DNA from 3 places in the Pseudomonas sp. GW821-FHT09C10 genome. Region 2 is predicted to be linked to each of the others. Evidence: predicted binding sites of a transcription regulator. Region 2 holds the regulator's gene; each other region holds the start of a gene.
The links. Region 2 encodes FliA, which starts transcription of late flagellar genes. Its sites were predicted from a motif close to CTAAAGTTTNNNNNNNNNNNGCCGNTAA; they were not measured.

Region 1: a site for FliA is predicted at 3,145-3,172, ahead of AC07OT_RS26055 (methyl-accepting chemotaxis protein). Genes of this name have one in related genera too.
Region 3: a site for FliA is predicted at 2,649-2,676, ahead of AC07OT_RS04455 (flagellar protein MotY). Genes of this name have one in related genera too.

What each region holds. Positions count from the first base shown of each region.
Region 1 is NZ_JBWKPE010000016.1:139,252-144,462, forward strand. Features, by position in the region: gene AC07OT_RS26040 (MFS transporter) at 6-1,367, opposite strand; gene AC07OT_RS26045 (FadR/GntR family transcriptional regulator) at 1,706-2,416, shown strand; gene AC07OT_RS26050 (tRNA (adenine(22)-N(1))-methyltransferase) at 2,430-3,125, shown strand; gene AC07OT_RS26055 (methyl-accepting chemotaxis protein) at 3,437-5,211, shown strand, end outside.
Region 2 is NZ_JBWKPE010000012.1:28,076-33,286, forward strand. Features, by position in the region: gene AC07OT_RS21635 (chemotaxis protein CheA) at 1-31, opposite strand, end outside; gene AC07OT_RS21640 (protein phosphatase CheZ) at 43-831, opposite strand; gene AC07OT_RS21645 (chemotaxis response regulator CheY) at 850-1,224, opposite strand; gene fliA (RNA polymerase sigma factor FliA) at 1,395-2,135, opposite strand; gene fleN (flagellar synthesis regulator FleN) at 2,132-2,965, opposite strand; gene flhF (flagellar biosynthesis GTPase FlhF) at 3,071-4,387, opposite strand; gene flhA (flagellar biosynthesis protein FlhA) at 4,400-5,211, opposite strand, start outside.
Region 3 is NZ_JBWKPE010000002.1:149,017-154,227, forward strand. Features, by position in the region: gene AC07OT_RS04450 (argininosuccinate synthase) at 330-1,547, opposite strand; gene AC07OT_RS04455 (flagellar protein MotY) at 1,677-2,585, opposite strand; gene pyrC (dihydroorotase) at 2,742-3,788, shown strand; gene rnt (ribonuclease T) at 3,785-4,459, shown strand; gene AC07OT_RS04470 (peroxiredoxin) at 4,526-5,128, opposite strand.

The DNA.
Region 1 (5,211 bases), on a different contig from region 2:
GAGGCTCAGAGAGATTTGCTGATGGCAGCGCCGGTGGGCACGGCGCCCGAAGAGGCCAATGCGGCAGCGGGCGAGGTCTTGGCGAAGAACACCAGGATTGCGGCGAGCACCGAGGTGCCGGCCAGGCCGTAGAGGCCGCCCTGGATCGAGCCGGTGGTCTGCTCCAGGAAGCCGAAGGTGGTCGGCGCAACGAAGCCACCCAGGTTGCCGATGGAGTTGATCAAGGCAATCACGGCTGCAGCGATGCGCACGTCCAGGTAGCCCTGTGGGATGGGCCAGAACAGCGAAGACGCTGACTTGAACCCAATGGCCGCAAAGCAGATCGCCACGAACGCGAAGATCGGCCCGCCGGTGGTGGACATGAACATGCCCGCCGCGGCAATCAACAGCGCAGCCGCAACCCAGGCCTGCTGGAACTTGAATTTGCCCGACAGCGTCGCGAAGGCGTACATGGCGATGATCGAGATCAGCCACGGGATCGAGTTGAAGAAACCCACCTGCACATCGCTCAGGTCACCCATCTTCTTGATGATGCTCGGCAGCCAGAACGTCGCCGCGTAGATCGTCAGTTGAATGCAGAAGTACAGGGCGCAGAACAGCAGGATCTGACGGTCCCTGAGCAGCTTGCCGAGGGTCGGCTTGACGCTGGTCAGGGCTTCACGCTCGCGCTGTTCCTGGTCGATGGCGTTGACCAGCGCATCCTGTTCTTCGCGGGTCATCCATTTGGCGTCGTGGGGCTTGGAATCGAGCCAGAACCACACAAAGAAACCGATCACCACCGAGGCCAGGCCTTCGATGGCGAACATCCATTGCCAGCCGTGGAAGCCGAACCCTTCGATCTGCAGCAGCGCGCCTGACAGCGGGCCGGAGATCAGCGAGGCCACCGCCGAGCCGCTGAGGAAAATCGCAATGGCCTTGCCGCGCTCAACCCCCGGCAGCCAGCGCGTGAAGTAGTAGATCACCCCAGGGAAGAAGCCGGCTTCGGCCACGCCCAGCAGGAAGCGCAGGATGTAGAAGTGGGTTTCGTTCTGGATGAACGCCATCAGCGTGGCGACGATGCCCCAGGTGAACATGATGCGGGTCAGCCAGATGCGCGCGCCGACCTTTTGCAGCAGCATGTTGGAGGGCACTTCAAAGAGCGCGTAGCCGATGAAGAACAGCCCGGCACCGAAGCCATAGGCGGCAGCGCCGATGCCCAGGTCATGTTCCAAGTGCGTGCGCACAAAGCCGATATTGACCCGGTCGATGTAGTTGAGGATGAACATGATCACGAACAGTGGGAGCACATGGCCCTTCACTTTGCTCACGGCGCGCGCGAGGACCGGATCACTTTCTGGTGCGGCAGATGCATGGCTTGAATTGTTCACAATTCAAAACTCCCCCTGATTGTTTTTATGCGGGTTTGCGTGTCTTGTTGATAGACATCATACAAGTGAGTTTCTGAGGTTCGCAATACGGTCGTGAGTGATTTGTTCTTATAAGACCGTACGGTTATCGGGTATTTTGGTTATTTTCTTAATGTTTATTGGGTTTTTTGGCGCGTTGAAGAGCGCTGGCTGTCGCGAGTTCTTCAGGGTGACGATGATGAGATAAGGCAGGGCTAAGATTGGTTGTCATACAAGTCGGCTGACTTTTGAATCAACCCCGCCTCGTGCCCGATCGGGATGTTAAGCTCCCTCCAGCCCAACCCCGTGGACCCGCAACGATGCCCATTGACAGTGGACCTCCCGTCCGTAGACGCTCCAACAACCTGGCCCAAGGCGTGCTCGACGCCCTGACCCAGCGCATCCTGCTTGGGCAGTTGAAGCCCGGTGAAAAACTGCCGTCCGAATCCACCATCGTGCTCGAGCATGGGGTGAGCCGGACTGTGGTGCGCGAGGCCCTGTCCAAGCTGCAAGCCTCGGGGCTGGTGGAGACGCGCCATGGCATCGGCACCTTTGTGCTGGCGCAACAGGCCCAGCGAGGCTTGCGCCTGCATGTGGACACCGTCGCCAGCGTGCGCAACATGCTCGAGCTGCGCCTGGGCCTGGAAGTGCAGGCGGTGGCGCTGGCCGCCGTGCGCAGGTCCGACACGCAGCTGGCCCACATGCGCGCCGCTCTCGACGACTACCAGGCCTCGCTGGCCAACAACGACAGCTGCGTGGAAGAGGACAAGCGTTTTCACCAGTTGATCGCCGAAGCCACCGGCAACACGTTCTTCACCGAGATCATGCAGCACCTGGGCAATGCGATGATTCCGCGTACCCAGGTGAAGGGTGACGAGCGCGGCGGGGCGGACTTTGCCAAGCTCGGGCAACTGGCGAACCTGGAGCATGAGGCGATCTTCAACGCGATCAAGCGCCAGGATCCGGATGCCGCAAGGGCGGCGATGGTGTTGCATCTGACCAACAGCCGGGATCGATTTTCCGGCGAATAAAAAGGAACGCAGGTTGAACGAACACACCTTGTCCATGCGCCTGGAGCGTGTGGCCGCGCAGGTGCCGAGGGGCGCGCGGCTGGCCGATATCGGCTCGGACCACGCCTACCTGCCGGTGGCCTTGATGCGCCGTGGCGTGATTGAGGCGGCGGTGGCGGGCGAGGTGGCGAGCACGCCGTTCCACGCGGCGCAGCGCACCGTGCGCGACAATGGCCTGGAGCAGCACGTCACGGTGCGCCTGGCCGATGGGTTGGCGGCGATAGAGCCGGCGGACGCGATCACCGCGATCAGCGTCTGCGGCATGGGCGGCGAGACGATCCGCGACATCCTCGACAGCGGCAAGGCCCACCTCAGCGGCCGCGAACGTCTGATCCTGCAACCCAACGGCGGCGAACAGCCGTTGCGCTACTGGTTGATGAGCAACGGCTACCGCATCCTCAGTGAGGAGCTGCTGCACGAAAACCGCTTCTACTATGAAATCATCATGGCCGAGCGCGCCGAACCCGTGGTGTACAGCGCTGAGGAGCTGTACTTCGGCCCCATGCACCTGCAGGCCCGCAGCCCGGCGTTCCTCGCCAAGTGGCAGCGTGCGTTGCGCCTGAAAAAACGTACCCTGGCGGGCTTTGAACAGGCTCGGCAGCGGGTGCCGCAGGCGAAGGCGCAAGCCATCGCCGAGCAGGTCCAGTGGATTACCCGGCTGCTGGCGTGAACAGTCCGGCGTATCCCCTTCAAGTTCTTCCCGTGTGCGGCCGATAGGCTGTGGTGATTGAGGGCGTTTCAGTGCGCGCCTCGGGTGGTCGTCTCCGCAGGTGACGATGCCTGTGTCGCAACTGGGTGCTTTCGCCCCATTTTCGAGCACGCCTCGGGCCGTATTGGCGCGTCGCGTGCCCTGTTTCAGGGCTGTGCAGCAGCGGCCCGTATCTTGCTAGTGCCAACCTAATCAATGACATGGCATTTTGCCGTTAGTCATTTCAAGGCTTCGCCTGCCGTCTAACGCGTGGGTTGTTTTTGGGAGTGGACATGCACAGCCTTTTATCACCCGGTATCCGCCTGCTCGGACGTTTCGGCTTCGCACGTAAGTTCCAGATCCTGTTCTTCCTGTTCATGCTGCCCCTGGCGGGCAGCCTGTGGATGATCGGCCAGGACTATCGCGACAAATTAAGCGTGATTTCCAACGAACAGTCCGGCGTTCGCCAGCTGTTGGCCCTGGATGCACTGGACGGCCAGTTGACGGCGCAACGTAACCTGGCGGCGCGCTGGAAGGCGGCGGACATCCTGCACGCCCCGACACCGGAAGCGAAGGCGGCGATGGATAACGTCGATGCCAATTTCCCGCTGATCCTGCAAAGCCTGCAAGCCCTCGGCGAGGCGTTGAAAACCCAGAACGCCAGCGCTGATGTCATGGCCCGCTTCGAAGCGTTGCAGGGCACCGTCAAGGGCATGGATTCGTCATCGCTGCGCACCGTCGGGTGGTGGCCGGACGGCTACGACCGCTTCACCACCGCGCTGACGGCCATGCAGGCGCTGCGCGAACAGATCGCCCTGGACGCCGGGCTGATCCTCGACCCGTGGCTGGAAACCTACATGCTCATGCAGATGGGCACCCAGCACGCGCCCGACCTGATCGAGCGCATCGGTCGCATGGCCAGCGTGGGGCAGTCGTCCATTTCTTCGGGACAGTTCACCTTACAGAGCCGTTTGCAGATGCGCGACTTGCGCAGCCGCATCGGCGATGCGCGCGACCAGTTGACCAAGGCCGCCTCTTCGCTCAAGGCCAAGCAGTTCGCGGGCATGGAACCCTGGACCGGACAGTACGACAACAGCCTGCAAGTGCTGGATAACGAACTCAAGGTGCTCGACGACGGCGTGTTTGGCGGCACCATCAAGCTCGACACCGCCGCCTTCGACCGCAGTGTCGACGCCATGCTCGGCAGCCTCGGCGCGCTGCGCAAGCAGTCGTTGACCTCTCTGGACGCGCGCCTGAGCTATTACCACGACCGTTCACTCAAGCAATTCATCCCGATGGCGGCGACATTCAGCCTGTTGGCCCTGGCGGCGCTGTACCTGTTCATGTGCCTGCAAGCCTCCATCCGTCGCAGTGCCAGCGGCATTACCACGTTGGCCGAGTCCCTGCGCGACGGCAACCTGTGCGTGGAAGTGGCGGTGGAAGGGCGCGACGAACTCGCGGCGATCAGCACCGCGTTGAACGTCGCGGTGGTGCAATTGCGCACCAGCCTGCTCGGCGTCAATCACGAAACCCAGCAACTCGGCTCGGCGGTGCTCACCCTTAATTCGCAATCGGGCAGCACCCTCAGCGAAGTCGAGGACCAGCAGCACCAGATCAGCCAGATCGCCGCCGCCGCCACGCAGTTGGCCGCCACGTCCATGGGCGTCGCGCGCAGCTGCGAGCAGGCCTCGGGCAGTGCCCAGCAGACCCGGCGCATCGCCGAAGACAGCAGCCGCGACAGCCAGCGTACCACCGCCAGCATCCAGCAGCTCAACCAGCGCCTGACCGACACCTCGGACGCCTTGCAGCAGGTCAGCCAGCAAGGCCAGCAGATTCAATCGGTGGTCGACACCATTCGCGGCATTGCCGAGCAGACCAACCTGCTGGCGCTCAACGCAGCCATCGAAGCCGCCCGCGCAGGCGAGCAGGGCCGAGGGTTTGCGGTGGTCGCCGATGAAGTGCGCAGCCTGTCGCAACGCACTCAGGCGTCGACGGCGCAGATCGCCGGCACCGTCGACAGCCTGCGCGCCACCGTGAGCCAGGCGGTGACGCTGATGGGCGCCGCATG
Region 2 (5,211 bases):
GAAGGATCTCTTCATCGGCGCCGAAGCTCATGTGGGTGCTCCTTAGAAGCCTAAACTGGATAACAGGTCATCTACGTCATCCTGACCTGACACAACGTCTTCACGTTTATCGGCATGAATCTGCGGACCTTCACCCTTGGCGAGATGTTTTTGTGGATCTTTTTCAGAGAGGATCGCTTCGCGGTCATGTTCGATGCCGGCAAAACGGTCGACCTGGCCGGCCATGAGTACCAATTTGAGCAGGTTGCTTTCCACTTCGGTGACCAACTGGGTCACACGCTTGATCACCTGACCGGTCAGGTCCTGGTAATCCTGGGCGAGCAGAATGTCATTGAGGTTGCTGGAAACCATGCGGTTTTCCTGCTCGCTGCGTGACAAGAACCCTTCGACCCGACGGGCCAGCTCACGAAACTCTTCCGCACCGACTTCACGGCGCATGAAGCGGCCCCAGTCAACGCTCAGGGCGTGGGCTTCCGTGGCCATGCCGTTGACCAGGGGCGTGGCGTTTTCCACCAGGTCCATGGTGCGGTTAGCCGCCGCCTCGGTCAGCCTGACCACATAGGACAGGCGTTCGGTGGCGTCGGTGATCTGCGAAATCTCTTCGGCCTGGGGCATGTGCGGGTCAATCTGGAAATTGACGATCGCGCTGTGCAGCTCGCGTGTGAGCTTGCCCACTTCCTGGTACAGGCCGCGGTCACGGGTCTGGTTGAGCTCATGGATCAACTGCACCGCGTCGCCGAACTGGCCTTTTTCAAGGCTGTCAACCAACTGGTGAGCATGCTTTTTCAGGGTCGACTCAAAGTCTCCCTGTGACGTTTCTTTATGCTCCATAGCTCCCCCGCGATGGCATCAGCCGTGGATGCGTTCGAAGATCTTTTCGATCTTCTCTTTCAAGGCCTGTGCAGTGAATGGTTTGACCACGTAACCGTTGACCCCGGCCTGGGCGGCTTCGATGATCTGTTCACGCTTGGCTTCGGCGGTCACCATCAACACGGGAAGGCTGCGCAATTTTTCGTCGGCACGCACGTGGCGCAACAAGTCGATGCCGGTCATGCCCGGCATGTTCCAGTCCGTTACCAGAAAGTCGATGCTCCCGCTGTTGAGGATCGGAATCGCCGTAAGGCCGTCATCCGCCTCGACCGTGTTTGTGAACCCAAGGTCACGCAACAGGTTTTTTATGATCCGCCGCATCGTTGAGAAGTCATCAACGATGAGGATTTTCATGTTCTTGTCCAATTCGACCTCCAAGCAGTCTTAAACGCGCCCAGCACCTGGACGCGCCATTTCAATCAACAGGCATTACACAAAAAGGACTGCCAAGGGCACCACGGCCCGAGCCCGCGAAGGCCTATCACCTTCGCGGTATCGCTTTGCAATGCTCCCCACACTGCCTGTCAGCGCGCTCGCCACTCTCCCAGACGCCCCCGCAAGCGGGCCGCGCACTGGCTATGCAACTGGCTGACACGGGATTCGCTGACCCCCAGGACCTCACCGATTTCCTTGAGGTTCAGCTCTTCGTCGTAGTACAGCGCCAATACCAACCGCTCGCGCTCCGGCAAGTTGGCAATGGCGTCCGCCAACGCGCCCTGGAAACGCTCATCTTCCAGGTCACGGGACGGCTCCATATGCGCGCTCGCGCCGTCCTCGTGCAGCCCTTCGTGTTCGCCGTCCTGCAACAGGTCGTCGAAACTGAACAGGCGGCTGCCCAAGGTATCGTTCAAAATCCCGTAATAATCGTCGAGACTCAATTGGAGTTCGGCCGCAACTTCGTGATCTTTAGCGTCGCGACCGGTTTTTGCTTCAATTGCACGAATTGCGTCACTGACCATGCGTGTATTGCGGTGCACCGAACGCGGCGCCCAGTCACCCTTGCGCACTTCGTCGAGCATCGCGCCACGGATGCGGATACCCGCATACGTCTCGAAGCTCGCGCCCTTGCTCGCGTCGTACTTGGTCGACACTTCGAGCAGACCGATCATGCCCGCCTGGATCAGGTCTTCGACCTGGACGCTGGCGGGCAGACGTGCCAGCAGGTGATAGGCGATGCGCTTGACCAGTGGCGCATAGCGCTCGATCAACTCGCCCTGGCTGTCACGGGCAGATTTCTTGTAAGCGTTATAGCCGTTCGCTGTCATAGCACCGGTCCTGCACTCGTCTGATGCACCAATCGCTCGACGAAAAACTCCAGATGCCCCCGAGGGTTGGCAGGCAACGGCCAGGTATCGACCTTCTGGGCAATAGCCTTGAACGCCAATGCGCACTTGGAACGAGGGAACGCTTCGTAGACTGCACGCTGCTTTTGCACAGCCTTGCGCACACACTCGTCGTAGGGAACTGCACCGACGTATTGTAAGGCGACATCGAGAAAGCGATCCGTGACCTTGGTCAACTTGGCGAACAGGTTGCGGCCTTCCTGCGGGCTCTGGGCCATGTTGGCCAGGACGCGGAAGCGGTTCATGCCGTAGTCACGGTTAAGCAGTTTGATCAGGGCGTAGGCGTCGGTGATCGAGGTGGGTTCATCGCAGACCACCAACAAGACTTCCTGCGCCGCGCGCACGAAGCTGACCACGGACTCGCCGATCCCGGCGGCGGTGTCGATCACCAGCACGTCGAGGTTGTCGCCAATGTCACTGAATGCCTGGATCAGGCCGGCATGCTGCGCCGGGCTCAGGTGCACCATGCTCTGGGTACCGGAGGCGGCCGGCACGATGCGGATCCCGCCAGGGCCCTGGAGCAGCACGTCGCGCAGCTCACAGCGCCCCTCGATCACATCGGCCAGGGTATGTTTGGGCGTCAGTCCCAGCAGAACGTCGACGTTCGCCAGCCCCAGGTCAGCATCCAGCAGCATGACGCGACGGCCAAGCTCTGCCAGGGCCAGGGACAAATTCACTGACACGTTAGTTTTCCCGACGCCACCTTTGCCGCCGGTCACCGCGATCACCTGTACGGGATGCATGCTGCCCATTTTATTTCTTTACCTTGTCTTGCTTAGACGCAGGCTACATGGCTTGGCCGCGTGAATCGCTTGCAGACCATCGATGTAGGTACATTTCACGGTGTTCATCGCACCTCAACCCACCCGTTTTGCCGGGTTGTGGTAAAGGTCGGCGAACATATCGGCCATCGCTTCCTCGCTAGGCTCTTCTTGCATTTGCACGCTGACGGCGCGGCTGACCAGCTGATGACGGCGCGGCAGATGCAAATCATCCGGGATCCGCGGCCCGTCGGTCAGGTAGGCAACCGGTAGTTCATGGCTGATAGCCAGGCTCAACACTTCGCCCAGGCTGGCGGTTTCATCCAGTTTAGTCAGGATGCAGCCGGCCAGACCGCAACGCTTGTAGCTATGGTACGCAGCGGTAAGAACCTGTTTCTGGCTGGTGGTTGCAAGCACCAGGTAATTTTTCGACTTGATGCCACGCCCGGCCAGGCTTTCCAGTTGCAGGCGCAACGCCGGATCGCTGGCCTGCAGGCCGGCGGTGTCGATCAGCACCACGCGCTTGCGCAGCAACGGATCGAGCGCGTTGGCCAGGGACTGGCCCGGGTCGACGTGGGTGACCGGCACATTGAGGATACGGCCCAGGGTCTTGAGCTGTTCCTGGGCGCCGATGCGGTAGCTGTCCATGCTCACCAGTGCGATGTTGTTCGCGCCGTACTTGAGCACATAGCGCGCCGCCAGCTTGGCCAGGGTGGTGGTCTTGCCCATGCCGGCAGGGCCAACCATGGCGATCACACCGCCCTCTTCCAGGGGTTCGATTTCCGGGGTGGCGATCATCCGCGCCAGGTGGGCCAGCAACATGCGCCAGGCCTGGCGAGGCTCTTCGATTTCGGTGGTCAGGGCCAGCAGGTCGCGGGACAACGGGCCGGACAGGCCGATGCGTTGCAGGCGGCGCCACAGGTTGGCCTGGTGCGGTTTGCTGCCTTGCAGTTGGGTCCAGGCCAGCGAGCCCAGTTGCACTTCCAGCAGCTCGCGCAGGCCGTTGAGTTCAAAACGCATCGAGTCGAAGACACGCTGGTCGACTGCTGCAGCCGGGGCTGGCGCGGCAGGACGCGGCGGTTCGATGAACGTTGGCTCAACCAGCGGCTCGGCGGCGGTCAGCGGCAGGCCGGCGAACAACTGGCGATTGGTGGAGGCATCGCTGTCGCCACGCATGCTCAGTTCAGCCTGGGCCGAGACGATGCGCGAAGCGGTCTTGCGCAGCTCGTCTTCGAGCTCCATGTTCGGCACACGCGGCGCCAATGCCGAGGGGGTGTAGTCCAGGGCAGCCGTCAGCTCGACACCGCCGGCAATACGACGATTACCGATAATCGCGGCATCGGCGCCCAGCTCATCGCGGACCAGTTTCATGGCCTGACGCATATCGGCGGCGAAAAAACGCTTAACTTGCATAACCCACTACCCTCAGCCGTTGGGCCCTACTGTCGCGACGATAGTCACTTGCTTGTTGTCAGGAATTTCCTGATAAGCCAAAACGTGCAAATTCGGTACTGCCAGACGTCCAAACCGCGACAACATCGCCCGGACCGGACCCGCCACCAGCAGAATCACCGGTTGGCCCTGCATTTCCTGGCGCTGTGCGGCGTCGATCAACGAACGCTGCAGTTTCTCAGCCATGCTTGGCTCCAGCAGAACGCCCTCTTCCTGGCCTTGTCCTGCCTTCTGAATACTATTGAGCAATATTTGTTCCAACCTTGGTTCCAAGGTGATCACAGGCAGCTCGGAGTCAAGCCCTACAATGCTTTGCACGATGGCGCGGGACAATCCGACACGCACCGCCGCCACCAGCGCGGCGGTATCTTGACTCTTGGCGGCATTGTTGGCGATAGCCTCGGCAATGCTGCGAATGTCGCGTACCGGCACCTGTTCGGCCAGCAGCGCCTGCAGCACCTTGAGCAATTGCGACAACGACAGCACGCCCGGCACCAGCTCTTCTGCCAGTTTTGGCGAGGCCTTGCCCAGCAAACCCATCAATTGCTGGACTTCTTCGTGGCCGATCAGCTCGTGGGAGTGCTTGTACAGGATCTGGTTGAGGTGGGTGGCGACCACGGTACTGGCGTCCACCACGGTGTAGCCCAGGGACTGCGCCTGGCTGCGCTGGCTGATTTCGATCCACACCGCTTCCAGGCCAAAAGCCGGATCTTTGGCGGTAATGCCGTTGAGGGTGCCGAACACCTGGCCGGGGTTGATTGCCAGCTCGCGGTCCGGGTAGATCT
Region 3 (5,211 bases), on a different contig from region 2:
GGAAATGCCCCTTGCCCCTCGACTGCAGGTACCGGAGCTGGCAGAGAAAAATCGGTAGTTTCAGTTCCATTCAACATATTTATTTACTTCCATATTTCCTACAGTATTTTTTACTTCTTACGTACTCCTCGCACCTATATGAGTGAATTATCTGTAAGACTGGTTCCTACATAAATGATAAAAAATCATTCGCCCGGCAAAAAAACCAGCAATCCAGTAGTTGGATCACGAATTAAACAAGTTTAAACAGCGTGGACTTAATCAAAATACCAGGCCAAAAAAAATGGCCCCTTGAAAAAGGGGCCATTTTTTTACAACGAGCTAAACACTCAGAACAACGAGCGACCTTTGTTGGCAGCAATGCGCATGCGCAATGCATTCAACTTGATAAAGCCCGCTGCGTCGGCCTGGTTGTAGGCGCCGCCATCTTCTTCGAAGGTGGCGATGTTGGCGTCGAACAGCGAGTCATCGGACTTGCGGCCAGTAACAATCACATTGCCCTTGTACAATTTCAGACGCACAACACCGTTCACGTGGGCCTGGGAGGCGTCGATCATCTGTTGCAGCATCAGACGCTCAGGGCTCCACCAGTAGCCGGTATAGATCAGGCTGGCGTACTTGGGCATCAACTCGTCTTTGAGGTGAGCCACTTCACGGTCCAGGGTGATGGACTCGATGGCGCGGTGAGCACGCAGCATGATAGTGCCGCCCGGGGTTTCGTAGCAGCCACGGGACTTCATGCCCACATAGCGGTTCTCGACGATGTCGAGGCGGCCGATGCCGTGCTCGCCACCGATACGGTTCAAGGTCGCCAATACGGTGGCCGGGGTCATTTCCACGCCGTCCAGCGCGACGATGTCGCCATTACGGTAGGTCAGTTCCAGGTACTGCGGCTTGTCTGGAGCGTTCTCCGGGGAGACGGTCCATTTCCACATGTCTTCTTCGTGCTCGGTCCAGGTGTCTTCCAGCACACCGCCTTCATAGGAGATGTGCAGCAGGTTGGCGTCCATCGAGTACGGGGACTTCTTCTTGCCATGACGCTCGATCGGGATCGCGTGCTTTTCAGCGTAATCCATCAGCTTTTCACGGGACAGCAGGTCCCATTCACGCCACGGGGCAATCACTTTCACACCAGGCTTGAGCGCGTAGGCACCCAGTTCGAAACGCACCTGGTCGTTGCCCTTGCCGGTAGCGCCATGGGAAATGGCATCAGCGCCGGTTTCGTTGGCGATTTCGATCAGGCGCTTGGCGATCAGCGGACGTGCGATGGAAGTACCCAGCAGGTACTCGCCTTCGTAGACAGTGTTGGCGCGAAACATCGGGAAGACGAAATCGCGGACGAACTCTTCGCGCAGGTCGTCAATGTAGATCTCTTTCACGCCCATGGCTTGCGCCTTGGCACGTGCAGGTTCGACCTCTTCGCCCTGACCCAGGTCAGCGGTGAAGGTCACCACTTCACAGTTATAAGTATCCTGCAGCCACTTGAGGATCACCGAAGTGTCCAGGCCGCCGGAATACGCGAGAACGACCTTGTTTACGTCGGCCATGCCATCACTCCACGGGGTTGTACGGAAAGGCGTCGATTCTACCGATCAAAACCGTGAATTTACAGGGGCGCGACAGCAAATGAAGATAAAGCGACAGATTATGTCGAGCGAGCGACCGATGGTCGCACGTCAGGAGGTGTGTGCCGGGTTGCTCGGGCCCGTGGCCTGGGGGGCCGGTTTCTCAGGGGCAGCCACGCGTTCGAGCTGAATATTCACACGACGATTACGGGCCCGGTTGGCAGCAGTGGTGTTGGGCGCCAAGGGGTAGCTTTCACCATGGAACCGCAGGGTAATCTGGGACTCCGGGATACCGTTGGCCTTGAAGTAGTCCATCACCGCCAGCGCACGACGGCGTGAAACATCACGGTTGCTCAGGCGATTGCCGCTGTTGTCCGAGTGGCCGTTCAATTCGATATGGTTGACGGTAGGGTCCGCCTTCATGAATTCGAGAATCACCGCCAGCTTCTGCTTTGCCGCAGCGTCCAGCTCGATGCCGCCACCGGGGAAGCCCACTTCGGTCTGCTTGACCTGATCGTAATTCATCGGCAGCAGCTTGGCGGTGCACAGCTGATAGTCGCTGTAGGCCTTGTTAAATTTCACCGGCAGCAAGCGAATCTCCGAATAGCCACCCTCGCGTCCATAGTGCCGCACAGTGGGCGAGCGTCCATCGAGCAAACCGTTGAAGAGACGCCCGGCCTGGGCCTGAGAGCTGTTGAACAGCACATCACCGCTGCCGGCACGTACGGCGCCGAGATTGATGTCACCCCGGCCGGGCTGCCAGGGGGCTGCGGCGGCCAATAAGGTGGCCGACCCTGCGCCCAGCGACCCGTTATAGGCTTTCAGACGAAACGTCGCCTGCTCGCCGGCCCGGCGCACGAACTCACCCGAACCGAAGTCGGTGATCGGTTGGGTCAGGCGGCACTCGAACTTGTCCCCCTCCACCTTCCACTCAATGTTCTCCAGACGAGTCTGGAACGTGAGGGCCATAGCAGGCAGGCTGGCGAACACACTGAGCAGGGCTAGATAATGCTGGCGCACGGGAGGCTCCACTGGTTTCTACAACACTTCAAAGCGTCATACATCGATAAGGCATACGAAAGGCTATCGGATGCATCCTGCAAAACTTGATAGCGAGTGCCTGCAAGAGTCTTTTCCGGTAGCATTCCCACCAGATTGACCCGCCTGGAATCCCCAATGTCCGACCGCCTGACCCTGCTGCGTCCCGACGACTGGCATATTCATCTTCGCGATGGTGCTGCGTTGCCCCAAACCGTGGCCGATGTAGCGCGTACGTTTGGCCGCGCCATCATCATGCCTAACCTGGTACCACCGGTGCGTAACGCCGCCGAAGCCGACGCCTATCGCCAGCGCATCCTCGCTGCACGGCCGGCCGGCAGCCGCTTCGAACCGTTGATGGTGCTCTACCTCACCGACCGCACCCAGCCCGAAGAAATTCGCCAGGCCAAGGCCAGCGGTTTCGTGCACGCCGCCAAGCTGTACCCGGCCGGCGCGACCACCAACTCCGATTCCGGCGTGACCAGTATCGACAAGATCCTGCCGGCCATCGAAGCCATGGCCGAAGTCGGCATGCCGCTGCTGATCCACGGTGAAGTCACCCGTGGCGACGTGGACGTCTTCGATCGCGAAAAAATCTTCATCGATGAGCACATGCGCCGCGTGGTCGAGCTGTTCCCGACCCTCAAGGTGGTGTTCGAGCACATCACCACGGCCTATGCCGTGCAGTTCGTCACCGAGGCCTCGGCCAACGTCGGCGCAACCATCACCGCCCATCACCTGCTGTACAACCGCAACCACATGCTGGTGGGCGGGATTCGGCCGCACTTCTATTGCCTGCCGATCCTCAAGCGCAACACCCACCAGGTGGCCTTGCTGGATGCCGCGACCAGCGGTAATCCGAAGTTCTTCCTCGGCACCGACTCTGCGCCCCACGCCCAGCACGCCAAGGAAGCCGCCTGCGGTTGTGCCGGTTGCTACACCGCGTTTGCCGCCATCGAGCTGTATGCCGAAGCGTTCGAACAGCGCAACGCCCTGGATAAACTCGAAGGTTTCGCCAGCCTCAATGGCCCGCGATTCTATGGCCTGCCGGCGAATACCGACCGTATCACCCTGGTCCGTGAAGACTGGACCGCCCCTGCCAGCCTGCCATTTGGCGAGCTGACCGTTATCCCGCTGCGCGCCGGTGAAACACTGCGCTGGCGCCTGCTGGAGGAAAGCAAGTGAGTGAAGACCATTACGATGACGACCAGGAACACGGTGGCGGTGGTGGTTCGCGCCACCCGATGGCCGAACGTTTCCGCGGCTACCTGCCCGTCGTTGTCGACGTAGAAACCGGCGGCTTCAATTGCGCCACCGATGCACTGCTGGAAATCGCCGCAACGACTATCGGCATGGACGAACAGGGCTTTGTGTATCCGGAGCACACCCACTTCTTCCGCGTCGAGCCGTTTGAAGGTGCCAATATCGAAGCGGCAGCCCTGGAGTTCACCGGGATCAAGCTGGATCATCCCCTGCGCATGGCCGTCAGCGAAGAGGCGGCACTCACCGATATCTTCCGTGGCGTACGCAAGGCCTTGAAGGCCAATGGCTGCAAGCGCGCGATCCTGGTCGGGCATAACAGCAGCTTCGACCTGGGCTTCCTCAACGCCGCCGTGACGCGGCTGGACATGAAGCGCAATCCGTTCCACCCGTTCTCCAGTTTCGACACTGCCACCCTTGCTGGTCTGGCCTATGGCCAGACGGTATTAGCCAAGGCCTGCCAGGCGGCCGGAATCGACTTCGACGGTCGCGAAGCCCACTCGGCCCGCTACGACACCGAGAAGACCGCCGAGCTGTTCTGCGGCATCGTCAACCGCTGGAAGCAGATGGGCGGCTGGGAAGACTTCGGCGACTGAGGTCAAATCCCGCGCATGAAAAAACCGGCCTTCTCAGGCCGGTTTTTTTTGTCCCGCGAATCCGGCTTACAGCTTGCCAGCGTTCTCGGTCAGGTAAGCCGCAACGCCTTCTGGCGAAGCGTTCATGCCTTTGTCGCCTTTTTTCCAGTTGGCAGGGCAGACTTCGCCATGCTCTTCGTGGAATTGCAGGGCGTCGACCAGACGGATCAGCTCTTCCATGTTACGGCCCAGCGGCAGGTCGTTGATGATCTGGGAGCGCACAACGCCCTTGTCGTCGATCAGGAACGCGCCACGGAACGCCACGCCGCCTTCGGACTCAACGTCGTAGGCCTTGGCGATGTCGTGCTTCATGTCGGCAGCCATGGTGTATTTGACTTTGCCGATGCCGCCATCGTTGATGGCCGTGTTGCGCCAGGCGTTGTGGGTGAAATGGGAGTCGATGGAAACGGCAACCACTTCAACGTTACGTGCCTTGAAATCGTCCATGCGGTGGTCCAGAGCGATCAGCTCCGAAGGGCAGACGAAGGTGAAGTCCAGCGGGTAGAAGAACACCAGGCCGTATTTGCCTTTGATGGCTTCAGACAGTTTGAAGCTGTCAACGATTTCGCCATTGCCGAGCACGGCAGGTACGTCGAAATCCGGGGCTTGTTTGCCGACGAGTACGCTCATTGGATATCTCCTGATGTAAGGGTGACGATTGAAGTAAAAGGACCGGCCTTGAGTCTGCCGCATTCAAGCGACAGCCCTGTGAC